Regions from separate parts of the Sphingomonas sp. GW821-FHT09E03 genome, predicted to be linked through region 1. Evidence: riboswitches for the same ligand, from Rfam matches in the RefSeq annotation. Region 1 holds a riboswitch; each other region holds the start of a gene.
The links. A riboswitch is a leader RNA that binds a small molecule or an ion and turns the genes downstream of it on or off. The one in region 1 is predicted to bind cobalamin.
Positions count from the first base shown of each region.

Region 1 (6,472 bases):
GGGCGGCAGCCCGTCGGGGCTGATGTCGGCGCGCGGCGCGGCGGATTTCCTCACCCGGGCCACCGGGGTGCTCGCCACCCTGTTCGTGCTGTTCTCGATCGCGCTCGCAGTGCTGGCGGCGACTCACCGCACCCAGGCGATCGACACGTCGCTCGCCCGTAGGGCACCGGCCACGCCGACGCAGGATGCGGTGCCCACTCAGCCGGTCGATGCGCCGGCGACGGTCAACGGCGTGGCCCCGGCCACGGCACCGGCCGACAATTCGGCGGTCCCGCTCGCCCACTGATTACCCTGCGGTTTACCGTATAAATCGCGCGTCGTCTCGACGCGCGCCCTTGTCGTTTGCCCCTTCAACACGCTAGGCGATTCTTCCCATGGCGCGGTATATCTTCATCACCGGCGGCGTGGTCTCGTCGCTCGGTAAAGGCCTCATGGCGGCCTCTCTCGCAGCTCTCCTCCAGGCGCGTGGCTATCGCGTCCGGATCAGGAAGTTCGATCCCTATCTCAACGTCGATCCGGGCACGATGAGCCCGTATCAGCACGGCGAGGTCTATGTGACCGACGACGGCGCCGAGACTGATCTCGACCTTGGCCATTACGAGCGCTTCACCGGCGTCGCCTCGCGACAGTCAGACAACGTCACCTCCGGCCGGATTTACAAGACGATCATCGAGCGCGAACGGCGTGGCGATTACCTCGGCGCGACGGTGCAGGTGATCCCGCACGTCACCGATGCGATCAAGGCCTTCGCCCGCGCCGAGACCGACGACCTCGATTTCGTGCTGTGCGAGATCGGCGGCACCGTCGGCGACATCGAATCGCTGCCGTTCATCGAGGCGATCCGCCAGCTCAAGAACGAGGTCGGCCGCGGCAACGCGATCAGCATCCACGTCACGCTGGTGCCGTACATCGCCGCCGCCGGCGAGCTGAAGACCAAGCCCACCCAGCATTCGGTGCGCGAGCTCGCCGCCTTGGGTGTCCAGCCGGACGTGCTCGTCTGCCGCTGCGAGCACCCGCTGCCGCCGTCGGAGCGCGCCAAGATCGCGTTGTTCTGCAACGTCCCCGAATCGGCGGTGATCCCGGCGCTCGATGCCAAGAGCATCTATGCGGTGCCGATGCAGTATCACGAGGAAGGCCTCGATTCCGAGGTGCTGCGTGCCTTCGGCATCACGCCGTCGTCACCGCCCGATCTCAGCCGCTGGAGCGAGATCACCGATCGCCTGTTCAACCCCGAGGGCGAGGTCACCGTCGGCGTCGTCGGCAAATATGTTGGCCTGCAGGATGCCTACAAGTCGCTCAACGAGGCGCTGGTCCATGGCGGCATCGCCAACCGGGTGAAGGTCAACATCCGCTGGATCGACGCCGAACTGTTCGAGAATGACGACAGCGAGATCGTCGGTCAGCTCGAGCCATGCGACGCGATCCTTGTCCCCGGTGCGTTCGGCGAGCGTGGCGCGGAGGGCAAGATCAAGTCGGTGCGCTTCGCCCGCGAGCGCGAGATTCCCTATTTCGGCATCTGCTTCGGCATGCAGATGGCCTGCGTCGAGGGCGCGCGCGACCTCGCCGGCATCGCTGCCGCGTCATCGACTGAATTCGGCCCGACCGACGAGCCGGTGGTCGGGCTGATCACCGAATGGATGGGCCGCGACGGCCTCGAGCAGCGCGAGGCGCAGGGCGACCTTGGCGGCACCATGCGATTGGGCGCCTATGAGGCCAAGCTCGACGGCAACAGCGTGGTCTCGTCGATCTACGGCGGCACCACCATCCACGAGCGGCATCGTCACCGCTACGAGGTCAACACCCATTACCAAGAAGCGCTCGAGCAGGGCGGCCTGGTGTTTTCCGGCATGTCGCCCGACGGCACCTTGCCCGAGATCGTCGAGCGGCCGGACCACCCGTGGTTCGTCGGCGTCCAGTTCCACCCGGAACTGAAGAGCAAACCGTTCGACCCGCATCCGCTGTTCGCGAGCTTTATCGAAGCCGCGGTGAAGCAGAGCCGGCTGGTCTAGACGATCATCCGTCATCCCGGTGAAGGCTGGGATCTCCTCGTGGCGAGGATCGGACAGGGGCCATACGAGACCCCGGCCTTCGCTGGGGTGACGGATAGAACGGTCGGTTGCCATTGCGCCGCCGCGCCCCGTGCGATACCGCCGATCCCGACGCCGCGTCCGCGCGGGGTCGCACGATCGCGTCGGTGCTCCGCGAGGAGCTTCAAGGGAATGCGGTGCGGGTGGCTTGCCGCCCCAAGCCGCGGCTGTCCCTGCAACTGTAAGCGGTGAGTGCGATGCGCAGCGTGCCCTTCCCCAGCGTGAAGGGTGCAGCCACTGGGCCGGACGCCGAATCGGGCGAGGCCTGGGAAGGCCGTGCCTCGCGCGATGACCCGTGAGCCAGGAGACCTGCCGGCGTTCGGTCGCTCTTGCCCTGGCCCAGGGGGTGGCCGCGGCACGGATCCGTCCGTCTGAGCGACGTTGGAAGCGGCGGGAGCCGCATCGGGGTCGCAAGGGCCGGGCGCACGGGCGTCCGCCGGGTCGAGCACCCTGACCGCCAGCCCATGGCGGCACGCTCCCGCACGACGTTGCTCGATGCCGATGGAGTCGTTCCCCTCATGGCCAATCGCCGCGCGCGGCCGATCACGCGCAAGCTCATCCCCCTCTACGTCTTCCTGATCCTCGCCAATATCGGCGCGTGGATCTGGGCGGCGGCGCTGTTCCACGCCCAGCCGCTGATGCTCGGCACCGCCTTGCTCGCCTGGGGCCTTGGCCTGCGCCACGCGGTCGATGCCGATCACATCGCCGCGATCGACAATGTCACCCGCAAGCTGATGAACGACGGCCAGCGGCCGACCACCGTCGGCTTCTGGTTCGCGCTCGGGCATAGCGCGGTGATCCTGATCGCCTCGGCCGCGATCGCCTTCACCGCCTCGGCACTGTCGGGGTTCGAGGCGCTCAAGGCGAGCGGCGGCATCATCGCGACGATCGTCTCGGCGGTGTTCCTGTTCGCGATCGCGGCGATGAACCTAATCATCCTGCGCTCGGTGTGGCGGACCTTCCACCATGTCCGGCGCGGCGGCGACTATGTCGAGGAGGATCTGGATCTGCTGCTCGGCAACCGCGGCCTGCTCGCTCGACTGTTCCGGCCAATGTTCCGGCTGGTGTCGCGCAGCTGGCACATGGCGCCATTGGGCTTCCTGTTCGGGCTGGGCTTCGACACCGCGACCGAGGTCGCCATTCTCGGCCTGTCGGCGAGCCAGGCGGCGGGCGGCTTCGCGATCGCACCGGTGCTCGTCTTCCCGGCGCTGTTCGCCGCCGGCATGGCGCTGGTCGACACCACCGACGGCATCCTGATGCTCGGCGCCTATCAATGGGCGTTCGTGCATCCGATCCGCAAACTCTATTACAACATCGTCATCACCGCGGTATCGGCGCTGGTCGCGATCCTGATCGGCGGGATCGAGACGCTGGCGCTGGTGGCCGACAAGCTCGGGCTGCACGGCGGTCTGTGGTCGGCCGTGGCCGAGCTCGGCGGCAGCTTCAATCTGATCGGCTTTGCGATCATCGGCCTGTTCGCGCTGTGCTGGGGGCTGAGCTGGGCGGTGTTCCGCTGGAAGCGCTTCGACGAGATCGAGGTCCGCACCGCCGACGTCGTCGCCTGATTACCATTCGATTTCAAGGAGACCCATCGTGGCCCGTATCCCCACTACCGTGATCACCGGCTTCCTCGGCGCCGGCAAGACGACGCTGATCCGCCACCTGCTCCAGAATGCGCAAGGGCGCCGGCTGGCGCTGATCATCAACGAGTTCGGCGACATCGGCGTCGACGCCGATCTGGTGCGCGGCTGCAACGATGCCGCGTGCCCAGAGGAGGACATCGTCGAGCTCGCCAACGGCTGCATCTGCTGCACCGTCGCCGACGATTTCCTGCCGACCATGCAGGCGCTGCTCGACCGGCCCAACCCGCCCGAGCATATCATCATCGAAACCTCGGGCCTGGCATTGCCCAAGCCGCTGGTGAAGGCGTTCGGCTGGCCGGACATCCGCACCCGCGCGACGGTGGACGGCGTGATCGCGCTGATCGATGCCGATGCGGTCGCCGCCGGCCGGTTCGCGCCCGACGAGGCGGCGCTGGCCGCCGCGCGCGCCGCCGACCCGTCGCTCGATCACGACAGCCCGCTCGAGGAATTGTTCGAGGACCAGCTCGCCTGCGCCGACATGGTGGTGCTCAACAAAGCCGATCTGGTCGATGCGGCGACGCTGGCTAGCGTCGAGGCGCGGATCAAGCAGGAGACCCGCGCGGGGGTGAAGATCGTTCACGCCAGCCATGGCGCGGTCGATGTCGGCGCGCTGCTCGGCATCACTGCCGGCGCCGAGGACGATCTCGACGCGCGCCCCTCGCACCACGACAGCGACGAGGAGCATGACCATGACGATTTCGACAGCTTCGTCGTTGAAGGCGGCGACGTCGCCGATGTCGCGGCGCTGGTCACGACGCTGGAGACGGTGATCACGGCGCATGACGTGCTGCGGATCAAGGGCAATGTCGCCGTCGAGGGCCGCCCGGCGCGGCTGGTGATCCAGGCGGTCGGCCCGCGGGTGCAGCAATATTACGACCGGCCGTGGAGCGCATCGACGCGCCGCTCGCAATTGGTGGTGATCGGCCAGAAGGGACTCGACGAGACCGCGATCCGCACCGCCCTCGCGGCAATCCTGGCGCCGGCGCTGGTCGCGGCGCGCTGATGCACCTGCTGTCCGCCACCCCCGGCACGATCGCCAACGGTGACGAGGCGATCGACCTCGCCCAGTCGCCGGGCGACATCGTGCTGCTCACGGTGGCGGACAGCGATCTGGCGTGCTTCGCCCATGCCGCCGAGCAGATCGGCGATGCGGGGCCGAGCGTCCGCATCGCCAATCTGCTCCAGCTCAAGCATCCTTATTCGGTCGATCTCTATGTCGATCGGGTGATCGGCCGCGCTCGCTTCGTCTGCGTCACGCTGATCGGCGGCAAGGGCTATTGGCCTTATGGGATCGACGAGATTGCCCGGGTGGCGCGCGAGCGCGGCATCGCCTTTGCGGCGCTGTCCGACGGCTGCGAGGAAGACCCCGAGCTCGATCGTGCCTCAACCGTAGCGGAGGCTGATCGCAAGCGGCTGAAAGCCTATCTGCGCCAGGGCGGGGTGGGCAATGCCGCCGCTTTCCTGCGCACCGCTGCGCGGCTGATCGGCGAGGACGCAGGGACGCCCGATGAGCCGGTGCCGGTGCCCGATGCCGGGCTGCATGTGACGGGGGTCGAGCAGCCCTCGCTCGACGACGCCCAAGCACGCTGGGTGAGCGGCCGGCCGACCGTGCTGTTCGTTTTCTATCGCGCGCTGCTGATCGCCGGCACGCTCGAGGCGGTGGACGCCGTGATCGCGGCGCTCGACGGGCAGGGGCTCAACGTCGTCGCCGTCCACGTCCGCAGCCTGCGCGAGCCGTTCGCGGTCGAGTGGCTCGGCGGGATGATCGAGGCGATCCAGCCGGACGTGATCGTCAACGCCACCGCCTTTGCCGCCTCGTCGCCCGGCGAGCCGCGCCAACCCGGCGTGCTCGAGCGTGCCGACTGCCCGATCCTGCAGACCATGTTTGCCGGCGTCGAGCAGGCCGCCTGGGAGGCTAGCCCGCGCGGTTTAGGGCCCCGCGATCTCGCCATGCATGTAGCGCTGCCCGAAGTCGACGGCCGGCTGTTTACCCGTGCCATTGCGTTCAAGGCGGCGGCGCGGTTCGATCCGCGCACCGAATGCAGTATCGTCGTGCCGCGGGTCGCACACGGTCGGCTGCACTTCGTCGCCGCGCTCGCCGGCCGCTGGGCCCGGCTGCGGCGCAAGGCGCCGGCCGCGCGGTCGGTGGCGCTGGTGCTCGCCAATTACCCCAACCGCGATGGCCGGATCGGCAACGGCGTCGGTCTCGATACGCCGGCGAGCGCCGCGGCAATCCTCGCCGCACTTGGCGAGGCCGGCTACGATCTGCCCGGCGCGCCTGCCGACGGCGCCGCGCTGATGGCGGTGATGCTCGGCGGCGTCACCAACGCCACAGGCGCAGCGGGCCGCCCGGCGGAAGCCATGCTGTCGCTCGCCGATTATGCCGGCTTCTTCGCCGCGCTGCCGGCCGGCGTCCGCGCCGCGGTGGACGAACGCTGGGGCGCGCCCGGCGACGATCCGTTCGTCCGCGACGGCGCCTTCCGGCTTGCGGTCCATCGCTGGGGCGCAATCGCGGTCGCGGTGCAGCCGGCGCGCGGCTACAATATCGATGCCAAGGCAAGCTATCATGATCCGGCGCTGCCGCCGCCGCATGGCTATCTCGCCTTTCATTTCTGGCTCAACCACGTCTTCGCCGCCGACGCGGTCGTCCATGTCGGCAAGCACGGCAATCTCGAATGGCTGCCGGGCAAGGCGCTGTCGCTGAGCGAGGCGTGCTTCCCCGAGATCTGCGCGGGGCCGGTA
Region 1 covers NZ_JBWKOS010000004.1:20,561-27,032, forward strand. Annotated here, with positions in the region: gene secG (preprotein translocase subunit SecG) at 1-286, shown strand, start outside; gene pyrG (CTP synthase) at 375-2,009, shown strand; cobalamin riboswitch at 2,178-2,418, shown strand; gene AC07M8_RS10485 (HoxN/HupN/NixA family nickel/cobalt transporter) at 2,606-3,652, shown strand; gene cobW (cobalamin biosynthesis protein CobW) at 3,681-4,733, shown strand; gene cobN (cobaltochelatase subunit CobN) at 4,733-6,472, shown strand, end outside.

Region 2 (6,472 bases), on a different contig from region 1:
CTCGACGCGGTTGTCGCTGGCATGGAGGGTCAGCCCCGGCCGCGCCGCGACGCGGGCGACATAGGGGATGTAGCCGATCACGTCGGTGGCGTCGGCGAGCGCCGCGCTCACCTCGGGCGTGACCAGCGCCTCGTCGCCCGGGCCCAGGCCGGCAACCGCGAGCCAGCCGGTCATGGCCGCCGCCCCTGGCCGTGGATCAGCAGGATCGAGAAATAGGGGGTGATCGCGCCGACATCGGCCAGCCGGGTGACGCGCTGCTCGGCCATGGCGGCATATTCGACCAGCCAGGCGGCGTCGTCGCGCCCCGCGAGAGTCACCGCGCGGCGCAGCTTGTCGAGATGGCGGCCGATCTTCATCACCACCAGCGCATCGGTGTCGCGGATGCGGCGGACCAGATCCTCCTCGGGCAGCGTTGCCATCAGCACCGTCAGCACATCGTCGCCCCAGGTGATCGGCGCGCCGCTCGCGGTCCAGGCGCCGGACATGCCGGTGATGCCGGGCACCACGCGCACCGGCACCCGCCCGTCGAGCCGGGTATAGAGATGCATGAACGAGCCGTAGAAGAACGGATCGCCTTCGCACAGCACCACCACCTCCTCGCCCGCTGCCGCCAGCGCGGCGAGCCGCTCGACGCAGGCGGCGTAGAAGCCCGCGAGGCAATCGTTATAGGCAGGATCGGACACTGCGATCTCGGTGGTCACCGGATATTCCATCGGCAGCTCGACCACATCGTCGCGGAGCAGCCCCTCGACGATGCGCCGCGCCTGGCCGGGTTTGCCCGCCTTGCGGAAATAGGCGACGTGGCGCGCGCCGCGCACCAGCCGGTCGGCGCGCACGCTCATCAGATCGGCCGCGCCGGGCCCGAGGCCGACGCCATGGATGGTACCGACGCTCATTCGGCGCGGCTCGCCAGCGCGTTGATCGCGGCGACGGTAATGGCGCTGCCGCCCAGCCGCCCCTCGACGATCGCGCAGGGCACCGGCTGCGCCGCCCACAGCGCCGCCTTGGATTCGGCGGCACCGACAAAGCCGACCGGGCAACCGATGATCGCCGCCGGGCGCGGGCAATCGGGATCCTCGAGCATGTTGAGCAGGTGGAACAGCGCGGTCGGCGCGTTGCCGATCGCGACCAAAGCGCCGGCGAGATGCGGCCGCCACAATTCGAGCGCCGCCGCCGAGCGGGTGTTGCTCATTGCCAAGGCGAGGCCCGGCGTCTCGGGCGCCTGCAGGGTACAGATCACCTGGTTGTCGGCGGGCAGACGGGTGCGGGTGACGCCCTCGCTGACCATCCGCGCATCGCACAGGATCGGCGCGCCGGCCTCGAGCGCCGTTCGCCCCGCCTCGGCGAAGCCCGGCGAGAAGCGGATATAGTCGGCGAGACCGACCATCCCCGCGGCATGGATCATCCGCACCGCGACCGCTTCCTCCGCGCCCGCGAACGGCGTGAGATCGGCCTCGGCGCGGATGATCGCGAACGACTGGCGGTAGATCGCGGCACCGTCGGTTTCGTAGGTGTAGGGCATCAGCGGGTTCCGAACAGGGCGAGCAATTGGTCTGCGGCGAGACCGGTGCGTGAGGGAGGATCGCCGGCGCGGCCGGCGAGCACGAGATCGAAGCGGCCGTCACGCCCGACCAGCACGACATCGGCCGGCCGGCTGCGCGCGCAGCCCTTGGCACATCCGGAGACGTGAAGTCGCCCGTCGATATGCGGCGCCAGCCGCAAGGCGAGGTCACGGGTGGCGACTGACCCCTGCGGGCAGGACGGCGCACCGACACAGGCATCGGCGGTGATCGCCGGCGCATGCGGGTCGGCGACGAAGCCCGCGGCGGTGTCGATGGTGGCGCCTTCGAGGATCAGCAGCCGCCATGGCGTGATCCGCAGCGCGGTCGCCGCGCCCGCCTCGAGGCAGGCGGCGAGCGCAGCCGCATCGACCCGGCCGAACGGCGCACCGAGCACGCTGCCGAGCGGATGATGGCCCGGCTGCCATGCCGCCGCAGCAGGCGCCGGCGGCTCAGCCGGCGTCGCCCAGCCGGGCAGCGGCGCGGGATGCCGCGCCATCCGCCCGGCCTCGCGACCGCCGCTGGCGACGTACCACTGCGCCAGGGCGATCAGCTGCTCGACCTCCGTGCCGGCTGCCAGCGCCACGCCCTCGGCATGGCCGTCGGCGCGCAGGATCAGGCCACCGGACATGCCGCGCTCGATGCGGAAATCGCCGGGGTCGGCGAGCAGCACCGGCGCCGGCCCCGCATCGATCGTCACGCCGATCTTGCCGGGCAGATCGGGCCAATCGCCGCGCCGCGCCAGCAAGGCGGCGGCGATGCGCTGGGTATCGTCCCCTGCCCGCCAGTCCGGCGCGACGAGGATCGCGGTGCGGGCCTCGCAGGCGGGATCGGCATCGATCAGATCGAGCGCGACCAGCCGCTCGATCAGCCCCTGCCACCCCGATTCGGTGATCCCGCGCAGCTGGAGGTTGCCGCGGCTGGTGAGGTCGATCGCGCCATTGCCATACGCCAGCGCCGCCGCGCACAGGCCGAGCGCCTGCTCGCGGATCACCCGCCCGAGCCGCGGCCGCACCCGGACCAGCAGACCGTCGCCCGCCAGCATCGGCCGCCAAGCATCGGGGCACCAGCCACGGACCGCGAACGCGCTCACCGGCGGCGTCCGCGCAAGACGGTCCGGCAGCGTCGATCGAGATGGGGCAAGCAATACCGGCTCATCATGCTCTCGCGACGCCACGACACGACCGGCGGGGAGCGCCTTGGCGGCCGGTGCGCAAGCGACGGACGGGCGGTCTGGCGCCCATTGCCACGCACCGATGCGGCCCCCGCCACACAGGTTCGTCGCTCAGACGGAGAACCGTGCCGGCACCATCCCCTGGATGACGGCATGAGCGACCCATCGCCGGCGGGTTTCCTGGCTTGCGGGTCGAAGCTCGGCGTCCGGCCTTCCCGGTCCGTGGCCGATGCGGCCAGGGGTCCAGTGGCTGCTCCCGGCGACAGGAGCCCTGGGCACGTCGCTCACCGCTTACAGTTGCAGGGACAGCCGCGGCATGAGGGGACGAGCCCCCGCACCGCATTCCCCTTCAAGCCCTTGCGGGCACCGGCGCGATCAGTTCGGCAACGGCCTTAGCGTAGCGGGTCGCTGGTTGGCAAATGGTGCAGGCCATCAGTGTCCGGCTAGAAGGTAACCTGGACGTTCATCTCGAGAAAGCGGACCAGATCATGGTCGCGGGCGAGCGCCTGGGGCGCATCCTTGAGGAACGCGCCCTTGAACAGCAATGCATAATTGCTCTCGAGCCGCAGATGCTGCGGCACCAGCCAGTAGCGGACGCGACCGGACAGCTGCTGGCCGGCAAAATCGCCCGAGCGGCCGGTCTTTTCGACGACATTGTAGAAACGGTCGTACCGCGAGGCGAGCCAGATCGCGCGATAATCGGCGAGCACCTCCACACGCTTGCCGGGCTTGGCCTCGATCCGGACGCCCGGCGCGCTGATGTTCTCGCGCGCCACCCCGCCATAAGTACCCGATGGTCCGAGATCATCGCGACGGCTGCCGAACAACGTGTCGAACCGGCCGAACTTGCCGCCCGGTTTGTCGCCGCTGGCATAATCGTAGAACAGCCCGATCCGCGGCTTGAGCGGCGAATCGAAGGTGTAGCCGGCAGCGGCATGGGCGAAGCCGGCCGCGACGGCAGCGTTGGTCGCGGTCGCCATCGTCGAGTCGCTGGCGCGGCCGAATTCGTAGACGCCCTCCAGGTCGACATCGACCTTGCCTGCCTTGGCCTCATTGTCGATCCGCGCATCGAGCACGTTGAGATGGCGATTCGCGGTGTCGCGTCCCGGCGAGTCTCGCTCGACCAGCCGATAGTAGGCCAGTTCGCCCTGCAGCGGGCCGACCAGCTTCTTGTGGCGGAGATAGGCGCCGAAAAAGACGTCGTCGAACGTCTCGCGATCGAACCGCACCTTGTTGTGGCGGATGTCGTCGGCATCGGCGGGCAGCCGCTCCTGCGGCAGCACGTAGAACAGCGTCAGCGCGGTGGCGCGGTTGGGATCGATTTCCACCTGCAGGCCGGTGAAGCCGTTCACCGTGTTGCGATATTCGTCGGTCGCAACCAGCCGGCCCGAACCGAGGTTGAGCAGGAAGCGGCCGCCCTGCAGCGCGAGCTTGCTGCCGGTGCCGAACGCATTGTCGAGCCGCAGCTTGAGATAAGCCTGGGGCAGTTCGATCGCGTTGACGTCGTCGCGGCCGATCTGGGTCTTGCCGCCGATATCATAGGCGCGACTATCGATCAGCTCGCCGCCGATCGCGAGCGGCCCGGGGCCATATTCGACCGCGACCCCGGTGCGCAGCAGGAAGGCGTCCTCCGACGTCGCGTAGTCCGGTCGCGGTCGCCCGTCGACGGTCTCAAAGCGGGCGCGACTCGAGGCGGTGATGATCAGGCCGGGCTGATCCTCCTTGGGCGCCGTCTCCACCTTGCCGGGTTTTTCGGTGGACGACGCGGGCGACGCCGGCAGCGATTGCGCCTGCGCAAGCGACGGCATTACCATCAGCGTGAGGCTGCCAACCGCGAATGAATATTTGCCCATGATCTTTCCTTGATCGCGGAAGACTGCCGTTTCGTGACATCTTCTAACGCGGGCCCCGCGTTTCACGACGCACTCGTTGCGTCCATGGCGCCGGCTCGCGCGGCGAACCGAGAACTGCGACCCGTCCGAATGTCATAGAACATGACGCCAACATGAAGCGAGGAAGGCGGCGGGTTTCACACAAGTGCAACAGTTGTGACGCCCATCCCCCCTAAGGCCCCGTGCAACGCACAAACGCACCTTTGGGGACCATGACGATGATGAATAAGCTCGGCGGCCGCGCGCTGCTGCTCTCGGGCGCCGCCTTGATGGCGGTGGTCGCCACGCCTGCATATGCGCAGGACGCGCAGACCGGCACTACCACGGACGCGGCCGCCGCCGGCACGACCTCGACCGGCACCGCCGAGGCGACCAGCACGAATGGCAGCACCGCGCAGCGCACCGATGGCCTTGCCGACATTGTCGTCACCGCCACCCGCCGCGAGACCAACCTGCAGAAGACGCCGATCTCGATCAGCGTGCTCGATACCCAGGCCCTCGCCGACCGCCACGTGCAGAGCCTGATCAACCTCGCCGACGGTTCGGTGCCGTCGCTGCGCGTCGCCACCTTCGAGGCGCGCCAGTCGGCGCTGACCATCGGCATCCGCGGCATCGTTCCCTATGACCAGAACCAGACGGCGCGCGACGGCGGCGTCGGCGTCTATATCGACGGCGTCGCGCTGGGTAAGACCCAGGGCCTCAACGCCGCCTTGTTCGATATCGAGCGCATCGAAGTGCTCAAGGGCCCGCAGGGCACGCTGTTCGGCCGCAACACCGAGGGCGGCGCGCTGTCGCTGGTTTCCAAGGCACCGACCGGCCAGTTCGACGGTCGCGTCACCGCCGGCATCGGCAATTACGGCAGCAAGAATGCCGAGGCGCATATCGACCTGCCCGAGTGGAACAACATCTCGCTCAAGTTCGACGGCGTCTACCAGCACCAGGATCCGACCGTGAAGGATCCGCTCGAAGGCTCGAAGGGCTGGAATTATTACGATCGCAAGGGCGGCCGCGTGCAGGCGCGCTGGCAGCCGGTGGAAGGTTTCACCGCCGACGTCGCCTATGATCAGGCGCGTGACGACAACACGCCGATGTACAGCCAGCTGCTCAACTACAACCCGAACAACTATACGGTCGGCTCCTACACCAACGCCGCCGGCGTGACCGGCACGACGCTGTACCTGCCGGGCACCAACACCGCCTGCGGCGGCACGATCACCCCGGCGCAGACGGCTGCCGGCCGAGTCGCCTGCGTCGCGCCCAAGGCGCCGCTGGTCGGCATCCATCCGGATCGCCAGTCGGTCGCCGATGTCGGTGTGCCCCAGCAAGAGAGCACCGATCTCACCCACGGGACCTCGATCAACCTGAAATATGAGGCGGCACCCTGGATCGAGCTGCGCTCGATCACCGCCTGGCGCGGCGTCAGCACCGATCAGTGGGACAATTCGGGTGGCCCCGAGCGCTCGGCGTTCGCGCCCAACGCCAATTTCAGCCGCTACAGCCTGTCGTTCCTGCGCCAGAACCAGTTCAGCCAGGAGTTCCAGGCGGTGGGCAGCGTCCACCAGCTCGATTACGCGGTCGGCGCTTATTATTACACCGAGCATGCCACCGAATATGCCGCGACCCCGCTGAGCAACCAGTGGAACGCCGACGGCACGGCCTATACGATCCGCAACCCGTTCGTCACCGGCACGCTGTCGAGCGCGAACTCGGGCTATCAGCCCGGCTCGCAGTTCATCACCCGCGACAGCCAGGCGCACGACCACAATTATTCGCTGTTCGGCCAGGCGACCTACACCCCGGACAGCTTCGACATGCTGCACATCACCGCCGGTGGCCGCTGGACCAAG
Region 2 covers NZ_JBWKOS010000005.1:169,851-176,322, forward strand. Annotated here, with positions in the region: gene cobJ (precorrin-3B C(17)-methyltransferase) at 1-174, opposite strand, end outside; gene cobI (precorrin-2 C(20)-methyltransferase) at 171-896, opposite strand; gene AC07M8_RS13475 (precorrin-8X methylmutase) at 893-1,522, opposite strand; gene AC07M8_RS13480 (ferredoxin-like domain-containing protein) at 1,522-2,652, opposite strand; cobalamin riboswitch at 2,887-3,119, opposite strand; gene AC07M8_RS13485 (alginate export family protein) at 3,177-4,586, opposite strand; gene AC07M8_RS13490 (TonB-dependent receptor) at 4,844-6,472, shown strand, end outside.
Region 2: another riboswitch for cobalamin. It lies ahead of AC07M8_RS13480 (ferredoxin-like domain-containing protein); the one in region 1 lies ahead of AC07M8_RS10485 (HoxN/HupN/NixA family nickel/cobalt transporter).

Region 3 (6,472 bases), on a different contig from region 1:
TCATGTGCGCGGTGGTGACGCCGGGGAGATCCGACCCGCGCGCCGCGGTCGCCAGCGACAGGCCGAGCCGGATGAGATCATGCGCGGGATTGCCGATCACGGCCTGATCGAGGTCGCGGATCTGGATCTCGACCCGACCGTCGCCATCCGCCAGCGGCCCGAGATTGCCGAGGTGGCAATCGCCGCAGATCCAGATCGGTGGCCCCTCCGGCACCCGGCGCGCCGCCGGTGAGGCGGCTAGCCACTGGTAGAACAGGGCAGTGTTGCCGCGCACATAGGCGTGGGCTGATCTTGCCATCTTGAGGGTACGGTTGGCTTCGAGCACGGAAGAACGATCGGCGATGGTGGGGCTGGGCACGATGATGAGGCACTCTGATGATGAGCCACGACAACGCACACCCTCGGGTTTTGTGACGAACCATTGCTCGGAATAGCGGCTGCCGGCATCACCAATGCCGACGCCGACAGCCGCTCTCGAGCTAGAAGTTCACCCGGGCGCCCATGCGCACCGTGCGCGGTTCGACAACGCGGCTGAGGCGCCCCTCGACTGGACCCGCCGTGTCGACCAACGGGATGTAGGACTCGTAATAATAAGCGATGTCCTTGTCGCGGCTGTCGAGCAGGTTGAGCACTTCGCCGTAAATCTCGAACCGGCCGATCTTGCGCGCGCCGCGCAGGTTGACGACGGTGCTGCCGGGATCGCGCACGCTATTGTCCTCGATCAGCGGATAGGGCCCGAGATGGCGCACTCGCAGGCTCGCCTGCCAAGGACTTTGCACCAGCGCGACACCCGCCGAGGCGGCGTTCTCAAATGCATTGGGGATGCGATCGCCATTATCGTAGCGCGAATGGCTGGCGGTGTAGTTGCCGTCGAGCGCCAGCCACGGCAGCGGGCGCCAGAACCCGACCAGCTCATAGCCGTGGCGTTTGCTCGCGCCGGTCGGCTCCACCGCGTTGGTATCGCCGACGAAGCGCAGCTCGCTGTCGACATCCAGCCACCAGTAGGTCGCGGTGAGCGACAGCCCGTGCCACTGCCAGCGCGCGCCGAGCTCGCGGCCGTCGCCGCGCACCAGCACCGGCACCGGCGTGTCGACGTTCACCGCGCCGCGGACGTCGTTGGAATGAAAACCGCGGCCCCAATTGCCGTAGAGTTCGAGCCACGGCGCCGGCGTGTAGGCGACCGAGGCCTTGGGCGAGAGGATGGCATCGCTGCCGCTGCCGGTGCCCGCCGCGGTGGCGGCCGCGTCCCGCGCGCGCACCGCATAATGATAATAGTCGCCGCGCGCGCCGCCGGTCAGGCGCAGCCCGGCGAGCGGCGTCCAGGTCGCTTCGCCGTACAGCGCCGCCGAGGCTTCCTCGACATGGTAGCGGCCGAGCGAGGCGAGGAACGTCCGATCGCTGGTCCGCGCGACGCCGACGCTGCCGATATGATCATAACGCTCCTCGGTGCCGACGGAGAGCGTCAGGTCCGGTGACAGCGTCCACTGCTTGTCGCCGCGCGCGCCGACGATCCAGCGCCGGTCGAACTGGTAAATCTGCGCGCTGGTACCGTCGGGATCGGTGTAGGTCGGATTGGAGTACATCGACCAGTCGTAGAACTGGCCATAGACATTCGCTTTCCAGCCCGGTTGGCGCACCAGCACGTTGCCGATCAGCCGCGTCGTCTCGCCGCGCGCGCTTGGATCAGGCGAGCAGAACACGTCCGGGCAGACATCGGTGCCGGTGATCCGCTCGGGGATCTGCTCGGTCGGCCGCCAGGTCGCGCGATAGGCATTGAGCGACGCCTCGATCTGCCCGGCGCCGGCAGACCTAGTATATTTGGCGAAGCCCGACAGATGGCGCAGATGCTCGGGTTCCTGCCAGGGGCCGTCATAGATCTTGGCCTGCCCGACCAGGGTCAGCGTGCCGTCGCCGACGCCATCGATCGTGCCGCCAGCGGCGATCCGGCCATAATGGTAGGAGCCGCCCTCGATCGACAGCCATGGCGCGTCGAAGCGGTCGATGGTGGTCATATAGGCGGCGCCGGCCAGCGCAAAGTCGCCGCCGTTGGCACGATAGGGGCCTTTGCGGAAATCCTCGCGGGCGACGATCTCGGGGATGAGCCCGTTGAGATCAAGATAGCCCTGACCGTGGCCATGGGTGCGCAGGTTCATCTGCACGCCGTCGACATAGGTGGTGAAGTCCGATCCGTGATCGAGGTTGAACCCGCGGAGGAAATATTGATTGGCCTTGCCGCTGCCCGAGTGCTGGGCGGCGACCAGGCCGGGCACCGCCTCGATCAGCTCGGCGACGCGCAGCAGCGGTCGCACCAGCAGGTCGGCACCGGCCACCGTGCCCTCGCTGGCGGCATGGGCGACGCCGATCTTGGCCTCGCCCCGGCCGAATACGACGATGTCGTCGGCCGGCGGCGGCGTCTTGTCGGTGGTTTGCGCCTGCGCGGCCCCGGCGATGCCGCTCGCCGCCAGGCAAGCCAATAGTGTCATTACGTTGTTCATGGTCGTTCCCGTCCAGCGTCACGCGATCATGGACGGGGATCTCCGCTGCTACCGGTCGGCGCGCGTCAGCGGGCCGACGCCTCCCAGCGCCCGCCGACACGAACCGATGCGACCCCCGCCGCTCGGTCGTCGCTCAGACGGACAAACCGTGCCCCGACCATCCCCTGGGCCAAAGCAAGAGCGACCAGACGCCGGCAGGTCTCCTGGCTTGCGGGTCGACGTGACGATACAGGGCCTTCCCAGGCCTCGTCCGCTTCGACGTCCGGCCCAGTGGCTGCCTGCCTCTCGGTTGGAGGCAGGCGATCCGTATCGCACTCACCGCTTACAGTTGCAGGGACAGCCGCGGCACTGGGCCATGGAGGCCCGCACCGCATTCCCTTTTAAGCCCCGTCAGGGGCACCAGCGCGATCTATCGGCTGCCCTGCCGTGAAGCATTGCAGCCGAGACCTGTCTAGCGGAGGCAAGCGGGTGCATGCAACTTGGTGTCGATCAACAGCGCAGCGCGCGATCCCATTGCGGCTCCAGCGTCAGGCCAAGCCAGCCTGCGAGCCGCGCTAGCTCCTCGCCCAGCGACGCGATGGTATGGCCGGGCGCAGTTGGCTCGACGCTGGCCTGCTGCACGATCAGCACCGCGCGCTTGCGATCCGCCTTGAGGTCGACCCGGGCCACCAGCGCACCGTCAAGCAGGAATGGGAGCACGTAATAGCCGTGCTCGCGCAACGGGGCGGGGGTGTAGATCTCGAGCCGGTAGCGGAAGCCGAACAGGCGTTCGGTGCGCTCGCGGTGCCAGACCAGCGGATCGAACGGCGATAGCAGCGCCGCGCCGGTGATCCGGCGTCCGGCGCGCGCGTCGCGGTGCAGATAGGCCGGCTGGCGCCAGCCGCGCACGCGCGCGGGGACGATCGTCCCGGCCTCGACGAGCTGCGCGATCAGGCGCGGCACATCGGCGGGTGACAGCCGGTAATAGTCACGCAGATCGCCGGCGGTGGCGATGCCGAGCGCCCGCGCTGCCAAGCCGAGCAGCGCGCGGCGGGCATCGTCGTCGCTTGGCGTCGGCGTGTCGAGGATGGCGCGCGGCAGCACCCGTTCGGGCAGGTCATAGACGCGCTCAAACGTGCTGCGCCGATGCGGCGAGGCAACGAGGCCGGCCCAGAACAGCCATTCGAGCGCATGCTTGCCCTCGCTCCACACCCACATGCCCTTGGCCGCCTTGGCGCCGGCGAGATCGGAGGCGGCGATCGGCCCGTCCGCGGCGATGCGGGCGAGCAGCGCATCGGCTTCGGCGCGGCGAGAGCCGGCAAAGGGCGCGAGTTGTCGCCAGATCCCCTCGCCGGCGCGCGCCTGGGCCATCCGCCAGCGCAGCAGCGGTTGGCTGGTGACCGGCAACAGCGATGCCTCATGCCCCCAATATTCGAAGAACCGCTTTGGCCGCTCGGCCATGATCCCGTCGAGCAGCGCGCGATCATAGCCGCCGAGCCGCGAGAACAGCGGCAGATAATGGGCGCGGACCAGCACGTTGACGCTGTCGATCTGGAGCAGTCCGAGCTGGGCGATGGCGCGGCGCAGCCGTGTCGCATCGACCGGCCGCTCGCGCTCGCGGCCGTTGAAGCCCCCGGCGGTCAGCGCGATCCGCCGGGCTTCCGTGGGCGAAAGTTCCAGGCTCAGCGGTGGTCCGCCACGATCAGCGTCGGGGCGTCGGCGATGAACCGGTCGAGCACGCCGTCGGCGAGCTTGACCGGGCCGCCGAACCGGGTCGCGCCGGGGATCGTCTGGACCGCCGCCGCCTTGGCCGCGAGCTGCTTGGCATCGGCGAAATAGCGTGCCGCGGCGGCGCTGCCATCATCGGCCGCACCGAGGCCTGCGGCGGACAGCTGCAGGGCGCGGCCCCACAATTGCATCGCGTCCAGCCAGGGGCGTGCCTGATCGGCAAAGGCGGGGTCGACCGCGCCGGCGCGGATGATGTCGGGTGCGCCGGCGATCTCGTCGGCGCGGCCGGCCAGCGCTGCGAGCGCGTCCTGGCGCGCGGCCTCGTCGCCGTCGGCGATCGCCCCGCGGACGTGGTCGAGCAGCGCTTTCAGCTCGGGTGCCTGCTCCTGCCACGGCTGGCTGCCGAAGGTCGGCGCGAGATGCTGGGTGTCGAACAGGGTGAGCAGCGCGGCGGTCGCCCGCGCGTCGCCGCCCGCCATCGTCCGTGCCGCGGCCCGCCAGGTGCGATCGGCATCATAGCCCTGATCGTTCCAGGCGAAGGCCGCGACCCCGGTCACCGCGATGCGGCTTGGCGCTTCCTGGTTCATCGGGTTCGCCAGGATGCCGGTCAGTTCCCCCGACAGGCCCGCCTCGCGCCGCGCATAGGGCGCGACGAGCAATCGGCCGGCTGACTGGGTGTAATCGTTGACCGGATAATTGTCCCACAGCAGCGTCTTGCGCCCGAACGCTTTGGTCGCGGCCTTGGCATCGGGCACCGAGATCGCGGGCGGCACCACGTCGGTGCCGGTCCATTGCACCACGATCCGCGGGTCGAGATGCGCGCGCAGCGCTGCCTTGTACGGGCTTTCCTTGGCGTCGTAATATTCGGTCGGCACCATGATCAGCGGCCGCGACGCGCGGTACTGCGCAAGCAGGTCCGCCTGCACCGCGTTGAGCAGCTGCGCCTGGGCGACGCCGGCTGCCGCCGCGCCCGGCGGGCCGAAGCTGGTTTTGTCCTTGTCGCAATTCCACTTGGTATATTCGATGTCGTCGAGCGCGACATAGAAGCTGTCGACGCCGATCGAGCGCAACGCGGCGAACTTGCGCTTGAGCGCGGCGACGTCGGCGGGATCGGAAAAGCAGATCGAGGGGCCCGGCGACACCGCATAGACGAAGTCGACGTGATCGGCGCGTGCGGTCTTCTCGAGTGCGCCGAGCGCGCTCAGCGTCGCGGCGGGGTAGGGATCGCGCCAGCGATCGCGCGCAAAGGGGTCGTCCTTGGGGCTGTAGACATAGGTGTTCGCCTTCACGCTGGCGAGGAAGTCGAGATGCTTGGTGCGATCGGCCATCGTCCATGGCGCGCCGTAGAAGCCCTCAATCGTGCCGCGGATCGGCATCGCCGGGTGATCCTGGATCGTCACCGCCGGGAAGGCGGCGCGCTGCGCAAGTTGGCGGAAGGTCTGCGCGGCGTGGAACAGGCCATCGGCATCCGCGCCGGCAAGGGTGATGAGGCCGCCACGGCCACTCTTGATGCCGGCTATGGTATAGCCTTCGGCATGGCCGTCGCGCACCGTGCCGCTGCGCGCCAGCGCATCGCGTATAAGCGGAGCGTCGCCGGTGCCAAGCAGGATGTACGGACGATCGAACACCGCCGGCACCCGCTGCGCGGTGGTGATCGAATCCACCCCCGCGGCGGCGAGGATGTCGCGCACCAGCGCCGTCGTGCCGGGTTCGACGCCGGGCGCCGCTATCAGCACCACGTCCGCGCCGAGCGGGATTGCGCCGCTGCCGAGCGTGATCGATACGGGCGCAGGATAGAGCGCGGGCAGGGTGACCGGCTCGGCGGCCAGCGGGGTCGGCGCAACGGTGGCGAGGAGCGGCAGCGCGGCCAGCATCAAGGCATAGGCACACCAGTCTGTCCGTCCGCTCATCCACATTCCCCGGTGTTGAATTGGTATCATCGATGTCAGCTTAGCAGGCGACTTTGCCGAGGCAAGCTACGGTAAGCGGCCCGTACGACCATGGCGATGTTGACGCGGCCGACGGCGCACGGTTCAAGAGGTCATGACCATGGACAACTCCTCGATACCCACCCGGCGAAGCTTTGTCGGCGGCGCGCTGGCGCTTGGTGCGCTCCCCACTGCCGTGGCGGCGGCGCCCGCGCCGACGCTGATCGGCGGCACCTATGCCAATGAAGGCGGCCCAGGGCTCGTTTCGCTCAAGGTCGGTGCCAATGGCGTCGTCGCGGGCGCAGCGATCGCCCGGATCGGCAATGCGTCGTTCGGGGTGAA
Region 3 covers NZ_JBWKOS010000002.1:530,938-537,409, forward strand. Annotated here, with positions in the region: gene AC07M8_RS06870 (DUF2252 family protein) at 1-358, opposite strand, end outside; gene AC07M8_RS06875 (TonB-dependent receptor) at 480-2,495, opposite strand; cobalamin riboswitch at 2,672-2,914, opposite strand; gene AC07M8_RS06880 (winged helix-turn-helix domain-containing protein) at 2,985-4,160, opposite strand; gene AC07M8_RS06885 (glycoside hydrolase family 84 protein) at 4,157-6,112, opposite strand; gene AC07M8_RS06890 (lactonase family protein) at 6,246-6,472, shown strand, end outside.
Region 3: another riboswitch for cobalamin. It lies ahead of AC07M8_RS06875 (TonB-dependent receptor); the one in region 1 lies ahead of AC07M8_RS10485 (HoxN/HupN/NixA family nickel/cobalt transporter).